3 regions of the Bacillus sp. V33-4 genome follow, and region 1 is predicted to be linked to each of the others. Evidence: predicted binding sites of a transcription regulator. Region 1 holds the regulator's gene; each other region holds the start of a gene.
What was found. Region 1 encodes LexA, which represses DNA repair genes until DNA is damaged. Its sites were predicted from a motif close to CGAACATATGTTCG; they were not measured.

Region 1 (2,277 bases):
GACAATTGCAGTTCACCGTTGTCAGCTATGCTGTAAATTTTCACGCCTTCTTTGAAGATGCAGTGCAGGAGTGCTATTTTCGCGTTGCCTCTCCCAAGCCTCGTTTCATCCTGGATAAGAACTGCGTCAATATCGCTGTGCTTGATGATGGTGAGTAGTTGAAGGATTCCTTCCCGGTCGAGTTCATAACCACTTGCTCGTTCTTTAATAGAAGCAATAATATGATATTTGTATTTTTCAGCAAGATTGATTAACTCTTCTTCTTGCCTCAGCAAGGAAGTTTCCTGGGATTCTTTGGTCGTGCTGACCCGGCTGTAAAGAATAGCATTCATTTTTTTAATGCTCCTTATTCACCGGCATAAATTTTAATATCATCCGCCGGTGATTCACCTACGGGAATCACAATTTCATCTCCAGGATAAATTAGATCCCCGCTGATACCGTTAAGCGTTTCTACTAAACTGACAAATTGTTGTGGCGACAATGAGTGTTCATTTGAGAATTCGTTCGATAGCGTCCATAAAGTGTCGCCTTCCGCCACTTTAATTTTCATATAGTTTTCGCCTTCGTCGGGTCCGTTAATTAATAAAGCTGTAGCAAAACTAAACAAAATAAGCAGGATAGCAAAATAGTAGTTGGACCATAGTTTTCTCATCGTTTCCATTTCAAAACACTCCATTTCAGAATATATGTTCGTATTTGTTAAATTGATTATAAATCGAACGTTTGTTTCATGTCAACAAAAAAACTCGAACTTATGTTTGTATACTGTCCACATACATGCTATACTTAATTCAACAATAACCATAACGAGGTGCATAGTTATGCCAAAACTATCGAAACGCCAACAAGATATACTTTCTTTTATTAAAGAAGAAGTGAAAAAAAAGGGATATCCCCCTTCCGTACGGGAAATCGGCGAGGCAGTAGGACTTGCTTCCAGCTCAACCGTCCATGGTCATCTTGCACGGCTTGAAAGCAAAGGACTCATTCGCCGTGACCCTACAAAGCCGCGTGCAATTGAGATACTTGAGTTAGATGAAGCAGCACACATTCCGCAGATTAATGTGAGAAGTGTCCCGATTGTCGGTAAAGTAACAGCCGGTCTGCCGATTACAGCCGTTGAAAATGTTGAGGAATACTTCCCACTTCCCGAACGGCTTGCTCCGGCGGATGATCACGTATTTATGCTTGAAATCATGGGTGATAGTATGATAGAAGCAGGGATTCTTGATGGCGACTATGTGATTGTGAAGCAGCAGCAAACCGCAAATAATGGGGACATTGTCGTAGCAATGACGGAAGAAGATGAAGCGACGGTAAAACGTTTTTTTAAAGAGAAGGACTTTTTTCGCCTCCAGCCTGAAAATTCCACCATGGAACCGATCATCCTCCGCCATGTCTCGATACTTGGAAGGGTAATCGGTGTATACCGCCATATCCATTAATTTATTTGTTAAAGAAAGCAAGCCGAATGGCTTGCTTTGGCTTTTTGGTGACACTATTCTTGCCAACTAAATATATCTTAGTGCAAAAGGTTACAAAAAAGGCAGAAATGAATCTTTATATCCAGTCTCTTGCCATTTATAGTAATCATGGACCACAAAAATTAATCAGAAAATTCGATATATTTACATATATTATCAAGAAAGGAAAACAATTATAATAAATATACAGCAAGAATTAACCTAGGGTCTTTCCAAATATTCGACCGTGGGAGTGTGAAGGAAGTATGTATGAAAACATTGTCTTCGCAACGTTATTTGGTGGGCTTGCCGGGGTTATTGGACATGTTAAAAGCAAGGGCAAAATGATCATGCCACGGAAAACAAAGAAATTTATTTATTTAGGGTTTTTTGAGGACTTTCTAACGGGGGCAATGTCGGCAGCTCTTCTCGTTTTATCTTCGGGGATCAATTCAGTGTTGAACGTTCTCTTTATTTCGATTGTCGCCGGGTTAGGTGGAGAAGCGCTGATCAGAAAATTAGAATTAATACAATGGCAGGAGCAGCAAGACTCTTTGCCCGAAAAAAAACCGGACAACTGCAAAAAAGAATAATAGCCTGAACTATAATCTGTTGAGGTTTTCAACGGATTTTTTTTTGAAACCAATAATGAAAAAAAGTAGATCTTGTCATCCAGATTGCAACTCAAATTTGAGCCTTAACCTAAATTAAAGATGACTCCGCATGTTCAGAATCACCTTTCTTCAATCTTTCAAACTAAGAATTGATTTTTAGTAACCAGTTTGCTCTATACCCCCACCAGCATTCACTA
Region 2 (2,277 bases), on a different contig from region 1:
AGCGAATCAGCTCAAGCAACGGATGATGCAGCATCGTTCTTTTTTGATCGATAAAATAAGGAATGCCGTAATCATGGAAAATCGTTTCAATAATTTCATGATAGTCACTGCCGTTTCTCGTTAAAACAGCTATGTCTTTAAAACGATAGTCTTTATCGCGGACTAAATGCTTAATTTCACGGGCGACGCCTTCCAGTTCCGCTCTTCGATTGGCTGCCTGTACGATCGTAACAGCGGCCGCTCCCTGGAAAGCTTGAGCAGGCCTTGTATCAAAATGCGCTTCGAGATGGTTAAGTGATGGATGCTCCCAGCGCTTTTGCTCGTTTAAAATGAATTCCGGCTCCAGCTCAATGTTTCCAGCCTTAACGATTTCATACAGCGTCTGGCAAGTTTCACCGCTCATTCTAAACAGATGCAGCTCATCCGGGGCTGTTTCATGAAATGGTTGATCAAGCGTCAGCGTAATCGTTACCCGTTTGCAATGCTTCATAAGCTGCTGAATCACCAAGTACTCCTGGGGGGTAAAGCTGTAAAACCCGTCAATATACACTTCGGCGTTCTTCAAGTATCCAGATGAAGCGGCTTGTTCGGTGAACAACCTGAAGTAATCCTCTGAATCGGTATATTTGCCGGCCATTGCCTCGTCAAAATGGTTATATATTAATTCAAGGTCATGAAGCTTATCCTGAATATCAATCCGTTTTTGTTGTTCATTCTCAGCCAAAGCTGCATGCTTTTCAGCGAGTTCCTCCGGATTTATACAATACCGCTTAAACTCTGTGAGCATTTGTTCCATCTGCTGGATAAAACCGTTTTTATCAGCAGCACGCTGGAAGATGGTGAGCTCGTCTTTGTTTTCTTCAATAATTTTTCGAATCAGCATGCTTATTCCAATGCTGTTTAAATGGTAACGGCTGATGCCGCCCGTTTCCTGCAGGACCCGCCATGCAAGACGTGTAAAGCTGTACACTTGCGCCCTGATCATTCCCCCCAGGTCAGGCGTTGTCACAAGCCTGTACTCCGAAAGAAATGTCATCTGTTCCGGTACAAGATAAATTATCGGATCGCCATCCGGTTCCTGAAATAATCTCTCGCGTATTTCATTCAGGCATGTCTCCGTCTTACCGCTCCCGGAACGCCCGATTAATAGTCGAACAGACATCTCCCCATCCTCCTAATAAAGCTATCTTTCTCTTATATTATTTTAGCACAGCATATGATTAAAATTTTATCGCCTGCGTTTGGCAAATAGTAACTGGTTTCATTCTAAATGCTTTTCAGCTTTTTATGGTTTGAGATTTCCCACATGTGCGCGCAGCTAAAGTTCTTAGTTGTAAAAATGATTTCAACTAAACTTATGATATCATATTTACCGCTTACATAGCGAACGTTAGTTCCTATCGTTTTATACAGCTCTATAATTTGAAGGCACTATAACATAAATAGTTCCTGCTAAATGATTTACGGGGTCATTTTTCTTTTCAGCCCATAATATAGTACATATTAGACAAGCTTGGATGGTTCTTTTGGAATTATATTAAATTAACAATTGAGAAGGTATAAAGATGACTGGATTAATCATTATTCTACTGCTTGTGCTGGTGCTTCCATTTACAATGAAAGCCGTTGAGGATAACCTCGAAATTTTCTTATTTTCAATGGGGGTTGCTGCCGTTTTGTTCAGCGGGGTGTTGGACAGGCCTTTGATGGTGAAAGCATTGGAAGACCCTATTAAAATTGCAATAACCGTTCTTATTGCGGGTTTGCTGTTCAAATGGCTGTTAAGACCTTTTGAAAACTTAGTTAGCAAAACTGGTAAATCCATACCTTATCCATTATTCTTCGCCCTCGTCGTCATTGTCCTTGGCTTCCTTTCAAGTGTCATCACCGCGATCATTGCCGCATTAGTCCTTGTAAATATCGTCACTTTCCTCCGATTAGATCGAAAATCGGAATTGCGGCTTGTGATCATTTCCTGTTTTTCAATCGGCTTGGGAGCCACTTTAACACCAATTGGCGAGCCGCTTTCAACAATTGTCGTCAGCAAACTGAATGGGGATTTCCTGCTTCTGTTCAGGCTGATAGGGCCGGAGGTAATGATTGGGGTATTGATGATGGGTGTTTTTGCGGCCCTATTTATTCAGCCTCAGCCGCATAAAAAAGGACTGTCTGGATTTAGCAAGGCTGAAACGTACCAGGAAATTCTTAATCGTTCTATAAAGATCTATCTGTTTGTAATGGGCTTGACGCTGCTTGGCGCCGGATTCGAACCGATGA
Region 3 (2,277 bases), on a different contig from region 1:
GCTCCTGGATTTCGCCGATTAAATTGTCTATTTGCCCTTCAATCGGGCGAACTTCAATGGTTGGGTCAAGCAGTCCGGTTGGCCGGATGATTTGTTCAATCATTGTCGGCGTATGCTCTATCTCAAACGGTCCAGGTGTAGCGGATACGTAGACAATTTGATTGACGTGTTCTTCAAATTCATCAAACATGAGCGGTCGGTTGTCCAGCGCAGATGGCAAGCGGAAACCATGCTCAACGAGGACGTTCTTTCTGGCCTGGTCACCATTGTACATACCACGAATTTGCGGGAGTGTAACATGAGACTCATCGACTACAATCAGGAGGTCTTCGGGAAAATAATCAAGCAAAGTATAAGGAGTTGACCCGGCAGCTCTCAGCGTTAAATGGCGGGAATAGTTTTCAATACCCGAGCAAAAGCCCATTTCCCGCATCATTTCCAGATCATAACGGGTCCGTTGTTCGAGGCGCTGTGCTTCCAATAGCTTATCCTCGGCACGAAGCTTCGCCAATTGCTCCTCCAGCTCTTGTTCAATGTTCTCAATTGCTTTGCGCATTTTCTCTTCCCGGGTAACGAAGTGGGAAGCAGGAAAAATCGCAATATGGTCGCGCTCGCCGATAATTTCACCTGTCAAAGCATCTACTTCACGAATCCTGTCAATTTCATCTCCAAAAAACTCAACACGCAAACAGTGTTCATCCTTTGCGACAGGAAAAATTTCAACGACATCGCCGCGAACCCGGAATGTTCCCCGTTTAAAATCAATATCATTTCGTGCATATTGAATATCAACAAGACGCCGGAGCAGCTGGTTACGTTCAATCTCCATTCCTGACCTTAGCGATACAACAAGTTCCCGGTATTCTTCCGGGGAACCGAGACCATAAATACAGGAAACACTGGCAATAATAATGACATCTTTCCGCTCAAATAACGAAGAAGTCGCAGAGTGGCGCAGTTTATCAATTTCATCATTGATGCTTGAATCTTTTTCGATAAATGTATCCGTGTGCGGGACATATGCCTCTGGCTGATAATAGTCGTAATAGCTTACAAAATACTCCACAGCGTTATTCGGGAAGAATTCCTTAAACTCGCTATATAGCTGTCCGGCCAGTGTTTTGTTGTGAGCAATAACGAGCGTAGGTCGATTGACTTCCTTAATAACATTGGAAATCGTGAATGTCTTCCCTGTTCCGGTTGCCCCGAGCAAGGTCTGGTAACGCTCGCCCGCTTTGAGTCCGGCAACGATTTTTTTAATCGCTTCCGGCTGGTCGCCTTGCGGGGAATATTTCGAGACTAACTCAAATTGGTCCTTCATAAACAAACCTCCTTTTCAAACAAAACAGAAATATATCGAAACAATCTACTCATTTCCTTAAATATAGAAACAAAAGATCGTTTTATAGGTTTTCATCAAAAAACTCATATCAACATTCTACCACAAAACACCTAAAACAAACCAATAAAATGCGAACGGATATTCGTTTTTTCCAAAAATGGTTAGATTTAACCTTTTTTGACCAATGCCTAATCTAGGTAGATTCCTTTATACTGGGTAACGATTCTAAACACGACAATAAAAACCTGCCAGCGGCTTCCCCGGGCAGGTTTTTTAAGCACTTTTCTTTATCTTTTGTTTCATTCTTTTAGCGTACCAGAATCCTGCTGTTAATGAGAAAGCATCAACAATGATCAACAGGAACGAATCCGTGTAGCCTTTATAGACAGAAGCTGCAATTAATGCAACGGTTAACACTAAGCCGATAACATTACTGTATGTGACCCTGGCGAAAAATAGCACCAGCAGTCCAGGCAATATAAGGGCTGATAAATACTTAATAGCCAATAGCCACACCTCTTTTAAACATAATTAGCTGTAAACCCTCACAATTGCTTTAGGAATGGTTGAATCCCAGTTTACGAAGAGCCCGCGCCAGATTGTTTTGAATATCTACATCTTTAAAGTTGACGCCAAGTTGCGTCGCGATCTGGGCAACCTCCGGCCGCAAACCGGATAAAGTCGTTTTGACGCCGACAATTCGCAATGCAGCGATCACTTGAAAGATCTGTTGGGCGACCATTGTATCGATAATAATCACGCCTGACAAATCGATAAATAAATGCTTTACTTGCTTTTGAATACATTGATTTAAGGTCGATTCCAGTATAATCTTCGCCCGCCGGGTATCAATATCACCGATCAGCGGCAGCACGCCAATGTCATCGGAAATCGGTATAACCGGACTGCTTAGCTCCTGGATCAACGCCTGCTGA

Region 2: the regulator LexA is predicted to act here: its motif matches at 1,385-1,398, upstream of addB (helicase-exonuclease AddAB subunit AddB).
Region 3: the regulator LexA is predicted to act here: its motif matches at 1,474-1,487, upstream of uvrB (excinuclease ABC subunit UvrB).

What each region holds. Positions count from the first base shown of each region.
Region 1 is NZ_PGVC01000018.1:47,791-50,067, reverse strand. It holds gene CVD23_RS07175 (YneB family resolvase-like protein) at 1-332, opposite strand, end outside; gene yneA (cell division suppressor protein YneA) at 347-664, opposite strand; gene lexA (transcriptional repressor LexA) at 825-1,448, shown strand; gene CVD23_RS07155 (DUF4257 domain-containing protein) at 1,733-2,059, shown strand; gene CVD23_RS07150 (hypothetical protein) at 2,237-2,277, opposite strand, start outside.
Region 2 is NZ_PGVC01000006.1:26,677-28,953, reverse strand. It holds gene addB (helicase-exonuclease AddAB subunit AddB) at 1-1,162, opposite strand, end outside; gene CVD23_RS03015 (DUF1646 family protein) at 1,566-2,277, shown strand, end outside.
Region 3 is NZ_PGVC01000001.1:761-3,037, reverse strand. It holds gene uvrB (excinuclease ABC subunit UvrB) at 1-1,321, opposite strand, end outside; gene CVD23_RS00010 (CsbA family protein) at 1,616-1,849, opposite strand; gene CVD23_RS00005 (STAS domain-containing protein) at 1,899-2,277, opposite strand, start outside.